DNA from 2 places in the Sphingomonas sp. 22176 genome. Region 2 is predicted to be linked to the other one. Evidence: riboswitches for the same ligand, from Rfam matches in the RefSeq annotation. Region 2 holds a riboswitch; the other holds the start of a gene.
What was found. A riboswitch is a leader RNA that binds a small molecule or an ion and turns the genes downstream of it on or off. The one in region 2 is predicted to bind cobalamin.

Region 1 (7,309 bases), on a different contig from region 2:
CCCGCCGCCTCGGCCAGCACCACCAGCGCCGCCCCTGCCGCGTCGGCGCCGCCCGCGTCGCATAGCCGCGCAAGCTCGCGCAGCACTGCCATCGGCACCGTCGATGCGGCATCCAGCCGTTCGTCCGGCCGCCCGTCGGCCGGTAGCACCGCAAGCGCGATGCCCCGCTCCCGCGCCAGCGCCTCCACCTGCTGGAGGCCATAGCTCCAATAGGGCATGCCGCCGATCAGCCGGATCAGGATCGCCTTGGCACCCGTCAGCGTCCGCTCGACATAGGTATCGACCGAGAGCGGGTGCATCAGCGCCGCGAGGTTCGCCAGCCGCAGCGACGGCAGCGCGCCCTCGCCCGCACGCCATGCCGCCGCGAATGCGCCGAGGTCGCTGTCGGAAAAGGACAGCACCACCAGGTCCGCGGGCGCCTGCCCGAGGTCCTGGGGCGAGGCGTTCTCCTCCAGCCCGTGCGTTTCGCGGAACAGGACGTGCATCGCCCCTCTGCCTCAGCCGGCCAGTACCGCGCGGAACGCTGCCGGGTCGATATGGTCGTGCTCGGCGATGGCAACGAGGGCCGTGCCGCGCGGCTCGCCCTGACGCCAGAGACGGTCATATTGATGGCGCACGCGGCTGCCGACGGCCTGAACCAGCAGCCGCATCGGCTTGCCGGTCACCGCCGCATAGCCCTTCACCCGCAGCACCTTGTGCTCGCGTGCCAGCCGTTCGATGCGCGCGACCAGCTCCGCCGGATCGGCGATCTCGCCGAAGGTGACGACGGTGCTGTCGAAATCCTCATGCTCGTGGTCGTCGGTGCCGTCATGGTGCGAGGGGCGTGCGGCGAGGTCGTCCTCGGCCGCGGCACCCAGGCCCAGGATAACACGCGGATCGATCGCGCCCTCGCGGATCTCGACCACCGGCACCGACCGAGGCGCCTCCGCCGCGATCACCGCACGGGCGGCTGCGACGCCCTCCGGGCCGGCCAGATCGACCTTGGTCAGCAGCACCATGTCGGCGCAGGCGAGCTGGTCCTCGAACACTTCGGCAAGCGGCGTCTCATGGTCGATGCCCGGGTCGGCGGCGCGCTGCGCTTCCAGCGCCACCAGGTCGGGCGCGAACCGACCCTCGGCGACCGCCTCGGCATCGGCGAGTGCCAGCACCCCGTCCACCGTGATGCGGCTGCGGATCGCCGGCCAGTCGAACGCCTTGAGCAGCGGCTTGGGCAGCGCGAGGCCGGAGGTTTCGATCAGGATGTGGTCGGGGCGCGGCTCAAGCGCGAGCAGGCGCTCGACCGTGGGGATGAAATCGTCGGCGACGGTGCAGCAGATGCAGCCATTGGCCAGCTCGACGATATTCTCCGCCGGGCAGTCGGGGATCGCGCAGGATTTGAGGATCTCGCCGTCGACGCCGAGCGTGCCGAATTCGTTGACGACCACCGCCAGCCGACGCCCCTCGGCGTTCTGGATCAGATGGCGGATCAGCGTCGTCTTGCCGGCGCCGAGAAAGCCGGTGACGATGGTAACGGGGACCTTGGCCAGGTCGGTCATGCATGTCTTCCCCCGCGCCGAGCGAACACGCGGAGGGACTTGCCGGAACCAACGTCCAGCCGGCGCGCGACGACGGGCGGGCGCGACGATCGCCCGGCACCACGCGACCGTGCAGCCCCAGCCGCACAGCTTCGTCGCTCGAACGGAAGCAAGACCGTGCCGCGGCCATCCCCTGGACCAAGGCAAGAGCGACCGTTGCGCCGGCAGGTCTCCTGGCTTGCGGGTCACGGCACGCTGCACGCCTTCCCAGGCCTTAACGGCCCAGTGGCTGCCTCTCCCTGGAGGCCAGTGCATCGCGCTATCCGCTCACAGTTGCAGGGACAGCCGCGGATTTGGGGAAAGCTCCCCGCACCGCATTCCCGATTAAGCCCCATGTCCGGGGCACCGGCGCGATCTTTGCGAAGGCTGCAAAGCCTTCGACCAAGGGCTCTAGACGCGCACCTCGATCTCGTCCAGCCTCTGCCAGCGATAGATGGCGAAGCTGATCAGCCAGCAGCCGACGAACAGGCCGATGATCGCAAAGCCAAGGCCGTTGAAATGCGCGCCGAGATCGGCGGCTAGGCCGAAGGCGCCGCCGGTCCAGCCCATCTTGTCGCCGATCAGCGCCAGCGTCTCGATGCCCCCGATCACGATCGCGACCAGCGCCGAGATCAGCGTGATGGTGACGTTGTAGTAGAGCTTGCGGATCGGCTTGACGAACGCCCATTGATAGGCGCCGAGCATCACCACCCCATCCAGCGTGTCGACCAGCGCCATCCCCGCCGCGAACAGCGCCGGCAGCACCAGCAGCGTGCCGAGCGACACGCCATGCGCCGCCTGCCCCGCCGACATGCCGAGGATCGCCACCTCGGTCGCGGTGTCGAACCCCAGCCCGAACAGGAAGCCGAGCGGCGCCATGTGCCAGCTGTGGCGCACCAGCCGGAACATCGGCCCGAACAGCTTGGACAGCGGCCCGCGCGACGCGAGCAGCAGGTTGAGATCGTCCTCGACATAGGCGCCGCCCGCGCGAACATGGGCAAAGGTCTTCCACACCGCGCGCAGGATGATCAGGTTCATGCCGGCAATCGCGAACAGGAACAGCGCCGAGACGGCGGTGGCGATCACCCCGCCCAGCTCCTTGAATGCTCCCATCCCCGCCAGAGCGCCGGTGGCTAGCGCGATCCCGGCCGAGGCGATGGCGATGATCCCCGAATGGCCGATCGCGAACCACAGGCCGGTGGCGATCGGGCGCTGACCGTCGTTCATCAGCTTACGGGTGACGTTGTCGATCGCTGCAATGTGGTCTGCGTCGACCGCGTGGCGCAGCCCCAGGCCCCAGGCGAGCAATGCGGTGCCGAGCATCAACGGCTGGGCATGGAACAGGGCGAAGGCCCAACCCCAGGCGGCGAGATTGGCCGCGATCAGCCCTGCGAACAGCAGGGCCACGCGCGTACGCAAGGCGAGAACGGACAAGATGCGGCACTCCGGCGGCGTCGTGCGACTTGGCCGGGGCCACCGCGAGCGGCCGGCTGCGCACCTCGGCCGGACGCCTCCGCGACCGAGCCACGCAACCGCGAACGGCCCCAGCCGCTCGTGCGTCGCTCAGACGGAGTACACCGTGCCGCGGCCATCCCCTGGGCCAAGGCAAGAGCGACCGGACGCCGGCAGGTCTCCTGGCTCGCGGGTCACGGCACGCTGCACGCCTTCCCAGGCCGTGCTGGCCCAGTGGCTGCCCCTCAGGTTGAGGCCAGTGCATCGCGCTATCCGCTCACAGTTGCAGGGACAGCCGCGGATTTGGGAGCAAGCCCCCGCACCGCATTCCCGATTAAGCCCCTTTCGAGGCACCGGCGTGATCAGACGCTCGTCGTACGGGAAGCCGCGACGTGGAGCAACCGCCCCTCCGCGCCCGCCCGCAGGAAATGCAGTGCGGAGACGAGGGTCAACCCACCAACCGCAAGCGAGGCAGCATAGCAGCAGGTGATGAAGAAGGGCAGCCAGCGCACTTCCGGGGCGCCGAGGGCATGGACGAGCAGCAGCGCCACGCTGCCGACATAGCCCGAGGCATCGGCGATATAGATCAGGAACCCGGCATTGGCGGCCGTGCCGATCGTGGCGATCATGCGATCGAACAGCATCGCGTTGAACGGCGTGTAGGCGAGGTACAGGCCTGCCCCCGCCACCGTCATCCATGGCAGCGGCGCGAGCAGTCCCGCCTGAAAGGCGAGCGTCGACCCACCCAGGCACAGAGCCCCGAGCAGGATCAGCCCGTGCATCGCCAGTAGTGCGCGCAGATTGTCGCGGATCAGCATCAGCAGCGCGAGCGCGGCCAGCGTGAGCAGCGCGATCGGCAGCTCGCTCGCCGAGAATATTGCCGCCTCGCCGCCATAGCCGAGCGCGGTCCACAGCTCGCGCGCGAAATTGTCGCGCACGTCGCGCAAGGACGTGAGCAGCACATAGCCGATCGCCAGCATCACCAGCGTCGCACCGTGTGCGCGCAGGAAAGCGGCGCGATCGGCGGCCTGCATCGGCACACGGGCGGTGCGCTCGGCCTCGTCGCAGGCGTCCGGCGGCGGCATGCGCTCCAGTTGCCACAGCGCGACCAGCAGCACTGGCACGAAAACCAGGCCGGTCGCTGCCGGCATCCACTGCTCCGCGACACCGGCCGCCATCAGCAGCACCGCCACCGACTTGACCACGCCCGAGGACAGGATGAAGCTTGCGCACAGCATCGCACCGAGCAGCTCGGAGACGCGGCGCCCCTCGACATAGCTGAACACCAGCCCCCAGATCAGCCCCAGCGGCAGGCCGTTGAAGAACAGGCAGGCGACGTTCCACGGCGCCGGGATCAGGGCGAACAGCACCAGCGCGACCCACGACGCGCCGATCAGCCCGAGGATCATTCGCGCCCGTCCCTGCCGCCCGGCTTCGGAGATGACGCCGACGCCGATCAGCTTGGACAGCGCATAGCCGATCACCTGCGCGATCAGCAGCGCCGTCTTGTAGTCGATGGCGAAGTGCCAGCCCGCCACATCGGCATAGGTCGCCACCGCGAACGGCTTGCGGAAGGCATACATCGCGAAATAGGCGCTGAACGCCGCGAGCCCGCCCAGGAAGAGCGTAAACCCCGACGCGGTCCGCGCGGCTCCGCGCGCGGCATCACCGTGCATTGCGATTCCCCATGAAGCGTCGCGCTTGTGGCGAGCCAGCGCGACAGCTTCATGACAGCGAAGTCATGCCCGCATCACCAGGGGCGGACGCGCAGCGCCTCGGCTTCCGCGGCACAGCTTTGCGCATCGGGTCGCGGTGCCGTCGACCGCAGCCGCGCCACTTCCTGCCGCGCAGCCACCAGATCGCGCTGATAGGCGGGCGAGGTCTGGAGCACCGCGAGCACCGAGGCACCGGCCATGTAGCCCGCCTCCACGGCGCTCTTGCTGTGCGAGCCGCAGATCGCGCGACTTTCGCCATATGCCCGTCCACGCGCTAGGAGCGCGCTGGCCTTGTCGGGTATCGCCTGGGCGAGGATCTGTGCCTCCAGCCAGCCATTGGCGGTGTGGCCCGACGGATAGTCGCCGTTGCTCGCCAGATGCGCGGTCTTCGCTTCGCAGATCGGCCCGTCCTCGCGCAGATAGAGGCGCGGCACCTGATAGGCGGCCTTAACCTTGCCGACGACGGGACCGGTGCCCGCTCGCGCGAGCAGCCGCGCCAGCGTGGGGGCGCGCCTGGCATCGAGCACCATGCCCATCGCGCAGGCGTTGCGGCGTAGCGGATCGTTGGTGACGTCGTCGGTGGCGATCCGCCAGCGCGCGCTCCCCTCCAGCTTCCGGGTCGCACGGAACACCGCCATGTCGAGCGCAGCGCTGGGGCTGTCGAGCGCGGGCGGCGGCGGCACAATGGCCATGCCGTCGGGATACTGACCCGCGGCAAGATAGGGAGCGGTGTCGCTTGTCTGGAGCGCCGCGATCAGCAGCGGAAGCGCCGCGAAAAAGCCGCCGCGGATCACGCCGGAAGACCCGATCGGCCGCCGGGGCTCAAGGTTAAAGCGTGGAGCTGGGCGCGCATGCCGCGCCCCCTACTCCGCCGTGCGCCATTCTTCTACGTAGTTTTACAGGCGTCTGCATTATGCCGCAGGCAAGGCTAGTCCGGGCAAGGTGCAGCAACTTGCACATGGGGCCGACGTGGACATCTCGCTTCAGAATAACATCTTGGAGCTTGTCGCCAAAGGCGCCGATCTTGCCTCGGCCACCGATCGACTATGCCGCGAGGTGGAAGTGCGCCTGCCCGATGTTCGCGCCATGGTGCTTCGGGTCGACCTTGCCGGGCGGCTTCATCCGGTTGCCGGTCCGAGCCTGCCGGAAAGCTATCTTGAGGCAATCGACGGCATGATGATCGGGCCCAAAATCGGATCGTGCGGTTCGGCGGCCTATCTCGGCGAGCCGGTGGCCAGTACGGATATCGAGACCGACCCCAATTGGGCCAAATATCTCACCCTCACCCGCCCGCTGGAAATGCGTGCCTGCTGGTCGAACCCGATCAAGAATGCGCGCGACGAGGTGACCGGCATCGTCGCGTTCTATTATCGCGTGCCACGCGGTCCCACGCCGATGGAGCGCCGGATCATCCGGGTGTGCCTGCACCTGTGCGCGATTGCGATCGAACAGGACATCTGGCGCGCCAAGCAGGTCCGCCGCGCCCAGCTCGACGGCCTCACCGGCCTGCCGAACCGCTCGGCCTTCACCACCTCGCTCAGCGACCTCGATTGCAGCGAACCGGGAGCCTGGGGACTGATCCTCGTCGATCTCGACAATCTCAAGATCGTCAACGACACGTTCGGCCACGTCGCGGGCGATGCGCTGATCATTCACGCAGCGCGCCGCCTTTCCGAAGCGGCCGCCCCGGACCGCGCCTATCGCCTGGGCGGCGACGAGTTCGCGGTGCTGGTGCAGAGCCCGGCATCCCTCGCCGACCCGGCCGAAGCCGCGCGGACGCTGCTGGATGCGCTTGCCCAGCCGATCGAGGATGGCGAGCGCAACGTCGTGCCCCGCGCAACCGCCGGCGGCGCGCTGGTCGGCGAAGACGAAACCGCCGAGCAGGTGCGGCTCAATGCCGATCTTGCGCTCTACCATGCCAAGGAGACCGCGCGCGGCACCTTCGTCCGCTATGTGCCGGGCATCGCCACCCGCATGGCGCGGCGGCTGGATGCGATCCACGCGGTGGAGCGCGCGCTGGCCGAGGATCGGCTGCTCCCGCATTATCAGCCCTTGTTCGACCTCAAGACCGGCGAGATCCTCGGCTTCGAGGCGCTGTGCCGGATGCGCACCGAGGATCGCATCGTCTCCGCTGCCGAATTCTTCGAGGCGACCACCGATGGCAAGGTCGCCGGTGCGATCACCGCGCGCATGCTCGAACGCGTCGCCGCCGATCTGCGGCATTGGTGCGACCTCGGCATCGCGCCGCCGCATATCGGCATGAACTTCTCGTCGAGCGATTTCCACGGCGCGCGGCTGCGCGAGATGATCCCCGAGACGCTGGCCCGGTACGGCGTACCGCTGCACCATCTGACGCTCGAGATCACCGAGACCGTATATCTCGGCCAGGGCGACAGCGTCGTGGCCGATACGCTGCGCTGGTTCCGCGCCCAGGGGCTGCTGGTCGCGCTGGACGATTTCGGCACCGGCTATGCTTCGCTCACCCATCTGCTGACGATGCCGGTGGACTTCATCAAGATCGACAAGAGCTTCACCGACCAGCTGCTCCAGAACAGCGCGAGCCGCGCGATCGTCGAGGGCGTGCTGCAC
Region 2 (7,309 bases):
GATTGCGTCTCCAGCAACGTTCAGCTCTTTGTACCCAAGGCAGGAATCGCCCTACCCGGAACCGGGCGGCCTATATCGATGCGGGGCCTTCCGGTCAACAGCGCGCCCCCTCGGGTCGCCACGCCCTGGGCGTTAACCCTTTCCAGGGGCTGCTCGCCGGCGGCGGCTGTGCTAGCCCGCTTGCCGAATAGGTTCAACATGGGGATGTGGCGCATGTTCAACGGCAACCGCAATCGGGAGGATCGCAACACCTCCTCGGCCAGCGCGGCACAGAGCAATGCCCGGCGCGGACAATTTTCGGTGCTTGGCGCCGACATCGTCGTCACCGGCAACCTCGTCGCCACCTCCGACCTGCATATCGACGGCCGAATCGAGGGCGATGTCCGCTGCGGCAGCCTGGTGCAGGGTGCCGAAAGCCAAATTTTCGGCCGAGTCGAAGCCGAGGACGCCCGCCTCGCCGGATCGGTCGAGGGATCGGTGCGCGCCCGCCAGCTCACCATCGAACGCACCGCGCGGATCACCGGCGACGTCGAGTACGAGACGATCATGGTCGAACAGGGCGGCCATATCGACGGCCGGCTCAAGCATATCGGCGGCGCGACCGCCACGGTCGCGCCGCCGGTGCTGATCAAGGCGAGCGAGGAAGCGGCCTGAGGCCCCTTCCCCCGCCGCTCACATGCCCTTGATCATGTCGTAGTGCTTGGAGATCACGGGCGCCGCATCCTTCGCAAAGTCGCGCAGCTGCGCCACGTCGCCGGCGTTGGCATAGGCCTGCACCGCGGCGAGCGCCTTCTGGTGCGCCGCGACCTGCTGGCTCTTGTACGCCGTGTCGAACTGGGAGCCGGTCGCCGATTCGAGCGTCTTCAGATTGGCCTGCTGCTCGTCGGTCATCGCTGGCGCAGGGGTAATCGCCGGGCTGGCCTTGCCTGCCGCCGCCTTCAGCATCGCGGTGGACTTGGTGTGATCCTCCACCATCTGCTTGCCGAAGCTCTTCAGGTCGCTGGCCGTCGCCTTCTGCTGCGCGAGCTTGCCGGCGGCGATCTCATAGGCGTCGCTCGCCGCGACCGTGTTGGCGAAGTCCTGGCCGGTCATCGGCGCCGCGGCCATGGCGTTGCCGTCCATGCCGTTCATTGCGCCCATATTGTCGCCCATCGTCTCGCCGGCGGGAACATTGGTAACGGTGTCGCCGCTGTTCATGGCGTCGGTGCCGCCATTGCTGTTGCCGCCGCAGGCAGCGAGCGCGAAAATCGGAGCGGCGCTAAGGATCAACAGGTGCTTCTTCATCATACAGACCTCCTGGGTTTCCGGGACCGAACGCCCCGCCCCCGGCCGCGTTCCGAAACTAGCGCCTTATGTATTTGAGTTGGCATCATAAGTTAGAAATCTCCGCCCCAGTGGCTCTGCAGCTTCGGCAATTCGTCGATGAATTGGTGCAGCGCAGCGCGATTGGTGCGGTGCGCAAACTTACGTTACCTTTGATCCATTTGCCGGTTAAATTCGCACCTTAGGTGGGGAACCTCACTGCAAGAGGACTTCCACGATGCACCAGGATGAACGAACCCGCCGCATGGAACGCCTGCGAAGCTCGATCGCGCTGCTGCTGTTCGGGCTCGGCACGCTGGCCTTCCTGATCGCGATCGACCGCCCCGAATGGTTCCACCTGCGCCCGGCGAGCGGCACCGCCGCGGCGATGTCGCACGCATCGAGCCCAGCGCCCGACCGGAACGACGGCTGACCGGACCTACAATCGTTTTCGCGCGTAGAGTCCGCCCATGATCGTCACCACCGCCCCGCGCGCCAAGCAGGTCCTTCGCGAAATCTGGGCGCCGCTGGCGCTGCTGTTCCTCTGGGACGTGATCGTCACCATCATCTATTACGTCCTGCCGTTCCGCGCGCCCTCGCTGCCGCTGACGCTGTTCGGATCGGTGCTGGCGCTGTTCCTCGGCTTCCGCTCCAACTCGGCCTATCAGCGCTGGTGGGAAGGCCGCGGGCTATGGGGGCTGATGATCAACGCCAGCCGCAACCTGGCGCGGATGGCGCGCAACTATCTGCCCGAAGGCGAGGCGGTCGACCTCAAGCGCACCATCGTGCTGCGCCAGATCGCCTATGTGAACGCGCTGCGCTGCCAGCTGCGCCGCCAGTCGGCGGACCAGGAAGTGCTGCGTTTCCTCTCCAGGGGCGAAGCGGATTTCGCGCTGGCCCGCACCAATATCCCCAACGGCATCGTCGACGGCACCGGCCGGCGGATCGAGATTGCGCGTTCGAAGGGCTGGATCACGTCGATGCAGCAGCATTCGATGGAAAGCGTGCTGATCGACATCGCCAATGCCCAGGGCGGCATGGAGCGGCTGAAGAACACGCCGCTGCCGATGCAATTCCGCTTCGTGCCGACCGCCTTCACCCACATCTTCTGCGTGCTGCTGCCGATCGGGCTGGTCGAGACGCTGGGGGTGGCGACGCCGCTGGGGTCGACCATCGCCGGGCTGATGTTCCTGGCGGTGCTCGCGATCGGCGACGATCTGGTCGATCCGTTCGCCAACACCGTGCACGATCTGCCGCTGAACGCGATGTGCCGCACGATCGAGATCGACCTGCTGCAATCGATCGGCGACCCTGCCCCCGAACCCGCCACGCCCGACAAGGCGGGCGTATTGTGGTGATTTCGCGACGGGTTGCCGCCCTGCCCCGCTTGCCGCTACAGGCAGCGGCGTAACGGGTGTCCTCCCGCCGATGGGGGGATGAAAAGGGAAGTCGGTGCAAAGTCCGGCGCTGCCCCCGCAACTGTAGCCGGTGAGCCGGCGCGCCAATCTGCCACTGGAGCCGCATTGCTTCCGGGAAGGCGGCGCGCCTGCGACGACCCGGAAGCCAGGAGACCTGCCCGTTACGGTCGATTCCTTCACGCGGGCGGGGTGCACCGGGTGATCGGGGCTGAAATCCCCGTGTGAGCGACACCAAACCATGCGGGAGCAGCCTGCTCCCCCATCCGGGTGTCTGATATGCAGTTCTTCAAGCTTTCCCTGTTCGCCACCGCCGCGCTCGCGCCGCTGGCCGCCCATGCCGATCCCGACGACGACCGCATCGTCGTCGTGGCGAGCGGCGTCGCCCAGCGCGCCGATACGGTCGGGCGCTCGATCACCACCATCGACCGCGAGGAGATCGAGCAGCGCCAGACCGTCGCGCTCTCCGACCTGCTCGCCACCACGCCCGGCGTCACCGTCGTCCGCAATGGCGGGCTCGGCACCGCGACCGCGCTCAGCATCCGCGGCGCGCAGAGCGACCAGACGCTGGTGCTGATCGACGGCATTCGCGTCGGCGATCCCTCCGCGACCGGTGGCGCCTACAATTTCGCCAGCCTGCTCGCCGGATCGGTCGAGCGCGTCGAGGTGCTGCGCGGGCCCAATTCGGTGATCTGGGGCAGCCAGGCGATCGGCGGGGTGGTCGACGTCACCACGCTGCAGGGCGAACAGGGCCTGCATGTCCGCGCCAATGCCGAGGGCGGGTCGTTCGGCACGTTCAACGGCAATGCCGCCATCGCCGGCGGCAACGACCGGGTGACCGCAGGGCTGACCGCGGGCTATCTCGCCACCGACGGCATTTCCGCCGCCGCCAACGGGAAGGAGGCCGACGGCTATCGCCAGCTCGGCGCGACCGGCAATGTCGAGGTGCAGCTGGCCCCCGGCCTCGCGCTCGACCTGCGCGGCTATTATGCCGACAGCAAGGTCGATCTCGACGGCTATGCCCCGCCGACCTACGAATTCGGCGATACGGGCGACTATGCCAAGACCCAGGAGATCTACGGCTATGCCGGGCTGAAGAACGACGCGTTCGGCGGCAGGCTGCACAACCGGCTGGGCTTCACCCTCTCCGACATCCACCGCGACGGCTATAACGAGGATTCCTCGATCGCGTACCGCTATCGCGGCCGCGCCGAGCGCTACACCTATCAGGGCGACGCGACGCTGGCCGAGCAGCTCCGCCTGGTGTTCGGCGCCGAGCATGAGCAGAGCCGCATCCGCTATGACGAGGGCTTCGGCAGCGCCGGACGCTACTCGGTGGGCATCACCAGCGTCTACGGCCAAGCGATCGTCACGCCGATCGAACCGGTGACGCTGACCGGCGGCGTCCGCCACGACAAGCACGACACGTTCGGCGGCCACTGGACGTGGAACGGCGATCTCGCCGTGCGCGCCACCGCGACCACGGTGCTGCACGCCAGCTTCGGCGAGGGCTTCAAGGCACCGACGCTCTACCAGCTCTACAGCGCCTATGGCGATCGCAACCTGCGGCCGGAGACGGCGCGGAGCTACGAGGCCGGGGTGCGCCAGACGCTGGCGGGCGGCAAGGTCGCGCTGGGTGCCACCTGGTTCCACCGCGATTCGGACAACCAGATCGACTACAATTTCGACACCTCGACCTATTACAACCTCAACAAGACGCGGGCGGAGGGCGTGGAGCTCGAGGCGCTGCTCCAGCCGGTGCAGGCGCTGACGGTGCGGGCGAATGTCACCCATGTCTTCTCGGAAAACCGCAGCACCGGGTACATCGGCAACGACCTGCCGCGCCGCCCGCGCGACACCGCCAATGTCTCGGCCGACTATCGCTTCCCCTTCGGGCTGGCGATCGGCGGCACGGTGACGATGGTGGGCGACAGCTTCAACGATGTCGGCAACCTGACCCCGATCGACGGCTATGCGCTGGCGAGCGTGCGCGCCGAGATGCCGGTGACGAAGCTGCTTTCGGTCTATGGCCGCGTCGATAATATCGGCGACGTGCGCTACCAGCAGATCACCGGCTACGGCACCTATGGCCGCGCTGCCTTTGGCGGCGTGCGGGTGCGCTTCCAGTGAGGTTCGGCGCCGCGCTGCTTGCCTGCCTGTGGCTCGCAGGCTGCGCGGCGCCGCCTTCCGTCGGCGGCGGGGGCATCGTCTCGATGAACCCGTGTGCCGACGCGACGCTGCTGGAACTGGTGCCGCCGTCGCGCATCGCTGCGATCAGCCACTACTCGCAGCGCGCGGACTCGACTTCGATCCCGCTCAACGTCGCCCGCCGCTTCCGCGGCAACAACGGCACGGCGGAGGAAGTGATCGGCCTGCGGCCCGATCTGGTGATCGCCAGCAGCTTCACCGCCCCCGCAACCCGCGAGGCCTTTTCCCGTGCGGGACTGAAGGTGCTGTACCTCGGCATCCCGCCTTCGATCGCCGAGAGCAAGGCGCAGGTGAGCGAACTCGCCGCCGCCGTGGGTGCACCCGCCAGGGGCGCCGCGCTCAACGCCCGGATCGACACCGCCGTCGCGGGTGCCCGCTGGACCGGGCCCAAGGCCCCCGCCCTGCTGTGGATCGGCGGCAACCTCGTCACCGGCGGCCAGACGCTGCTCGACGACCTGATGACCACCGCTGGTTTCTCGAACCAGGCCGCGCATTATGGCCTCACCCATACCGGCCATCTGCCGATGGAGCGGGTGATCGCCGATCCGCCGCGGGTGATGCTCGCCCCGGAGGAAGTCGGCCATGACAGCGATTCGCGCGCCGCGATGCTGCGCACGCGCGCCGTTGCCGAGACCGGGCTCAAGGTCACCCAGGCGCAGTTCTCGCGAAGCCTGGTCAATTGCGGTGGCCCGGTGATCCCCGCCGCGCTCGCCCGGCTCGCCGAGATCCGCAAGCAGGTCCGTTGAGCGGGCTCAGCGCCGCGAGATCACCTTCTCGATCGATTCGTGCCGTGCCGGATCAGCCTCGCCGAACTCGCGCTCCAGCCGGTCGCGGATGTCGAGCAATTGCCGTTCGCTGAGATGCTCGATGCCGATGAACTCGTTGCGCGCCTCGGCGATCGCGCGGATCACTTCGTCCAGCTTGGCCTGCAGCGCGGCGGCGTCGCGGTTCTGGGCGTTCTGGATCAGGAACACCATCAGGAAGGTGACGATGGTGGTGCCGGTGTTGATCACCAGCTGCCAGGTGTCCGACCAGTGGAACACCGGCCCGCTAAAGCCCCAGACCACGATGACCAGAAAGGCGAAGGCGAAGGCCGGCGGGCGGCCTGCCCATCCTGCGACGCTCTGCGCGAACCGTTCGAAAATGCGTCCCAAGCCGATGCTCCCATCCGTAGCTGCGTCGCTATGCGCGTGCCCCGGGCACTTGCCAATCGGGGCCATACGGCAGTGGGATAGGGCCAGGCGCTAAAGGGGGGCCGGCGTCGCCGCCAGCCCCCCATGTCGCCGGCCGGTCGGGTGGTGCGCCGAAGCGCATCGCCTGGCCCGTCGGCGGCCTGCGGCGAACGCCCCGGCAGGGGGACGATCACCGGATCGGCACGCGAACCGCCACCGGGAGGGGCGATCGTCGCGCACCTGCCGGGTCGGGCGGTTTCCTTGCGGCACCAGCACCGACACCAGCCTGCAAGATACTGACGTTGCTTCGGTTTCCCTCGGCGCCACCAGCCTTCCTACAGGTCGGAGGGTCTCACCCGCAGCGAGTCGGACCAAGCGGCAACGCCTGTTGATACTGTGGATAACGGGGATAACCCGCGCTCAGGCCCCTGGCAGCGCCCAGCCCGGCGCGGCGAGCTCGAACCCGGCAAAGTCGAAGCCCGGCACCACCACGCAGCTCACCAGACCCCAGCCGTGGGGCGCCTCGGTCGCCTGCCAGCGGCCGGCGGGCACCCGCGCCTGCGGCACTTGGCCCGCCAGCACGTCGCCGCCGAGCAGGACCCGTTCGATCGCCCCGTCCGGTCCCTCGATCCGCAGCTCGAGCGGCGATCCGGCGTGCCACAGCCACAGCTCATCGGCATCGACCCGGTGCCAGTGCGAACGCTGCCCCGCTTCCAGCAGGAACAGGATGCCCGTCCCGGGCGAGCGCGCTTCCCCCTCGCCGGCGGCCCGCCACGTCTCGCGGTACCAGCCGCCCTCGGGGTGCGCCGCCAGCCCCAGCTTCTCGATGATCGCCCGCGCCTCGTCCACCTGCCTGCCTCCTGCCTGAACGCCGCGTAGTATTGAGTTCATGCAACCGGGATTAAACCCGACACGTTCACTTCATCAACAACAACTCGGGGAGTAACCCATGCGTACCCTATTGCTTTCGCTCAGCGCCGCGGCGCTCGCCCTTCCTGCCGCAGTCGTGCTGCCCGCCACCCAAGCCGAGGCCAAGGCGTCGATCGGCCAGGACCGTTACTATCGCGACCATGACGATCGCCGCTATCGCGACGACCGCCGCTACCGCGACGACAACCGCCGCTACGCCTATCGCGAGTGGCGCGGCCGCGACGGCCGCCGCTATTGCCGCAAGCCTGACGGCACCACCGGAACCGTGGTCGGCGCGGTCGG

Region 1: linked by a shared signal. The riboswitch ahead of cobW (cobalamin biosynthesis protein CobW) and the one ahead of ACTJKY_RS06340 (TonB-dependent receptor plug domain-containing protein) in region 2 are both predicted to bind cobalamin.

Annotation. Positions count from the first base shown of each region.
Region 1 covers NZ_JBQEPL010000003.1:462,204-469,512, forward strand. Annotated here, with positions in the region: gene cobN (cobaltochelatase subunit CobN) at 1-485, opposite strand, end outside; gene cobW (cobalamin biosynthesis protein CobW) at 498-1,535, opposite strand; cobalamin riboswitch at 1,721-1,939, opposite strand; gene ACTJKY_RS14110 (HoxN/HupN/NixA family nickel/cobalt transporter) at 1,965-2,972, opposite strand; cobalamin riboswitch at 3,161-3,378, opposite strand; gene ACTJKY_RS14115 (DUF5690 family protein) at 3,368-4,681, opposite strand; gene ACTJKY_RS14120 (acid phosphatase) at 4,756-5,514, opposite strand; gene ACTJKY_RS14125 (putative bifunctional diguanylate cyclase/phosphodiesterase) at 5,690-7,309, shown strand, end outside.
Region 2 covers NZ_JBQEPL010000001.1:1,322,434-1,329,742, reverse strand. Annotated here, with positions in the region: gene ACTJKY_RS06360 (bactofilin family protein) at 199-654, shown strand; gene ACTJKY_RS06355 (DUF4142 domain-containing protein) at 673-1,287, opposite strand; gene ACTJKY_RS06350 (hypothetical protein) at 1,568-1,735, shown strand; gene ACTJKY_RS06345 (bestrophin family protein) at 1,773-2,660, shown strand; cobalamin riboswitch at 2,698-2,896, shown strand; gene ACTJKY_RS06340 (TonB-dependent receptor plug domain-containing protein) at 2,997-4,847, shown strand; gene ACTJKY_RS06335 (ABC transporter substrate-binding protein) at 4,844-5,671, shown strand; gene ACTJKY_RS06330 (low affinity iron permease family protein) at 5,678-6,079, opposite strand; gene ACTJKY_RS06325 (cupin domain-containing protein) at 6,518-6,946, opposite strand; gene ACTJKY_RS06320 (glycine zipper 2TM domain-containing protein) at 7,047-7,309, shown strand, end outside.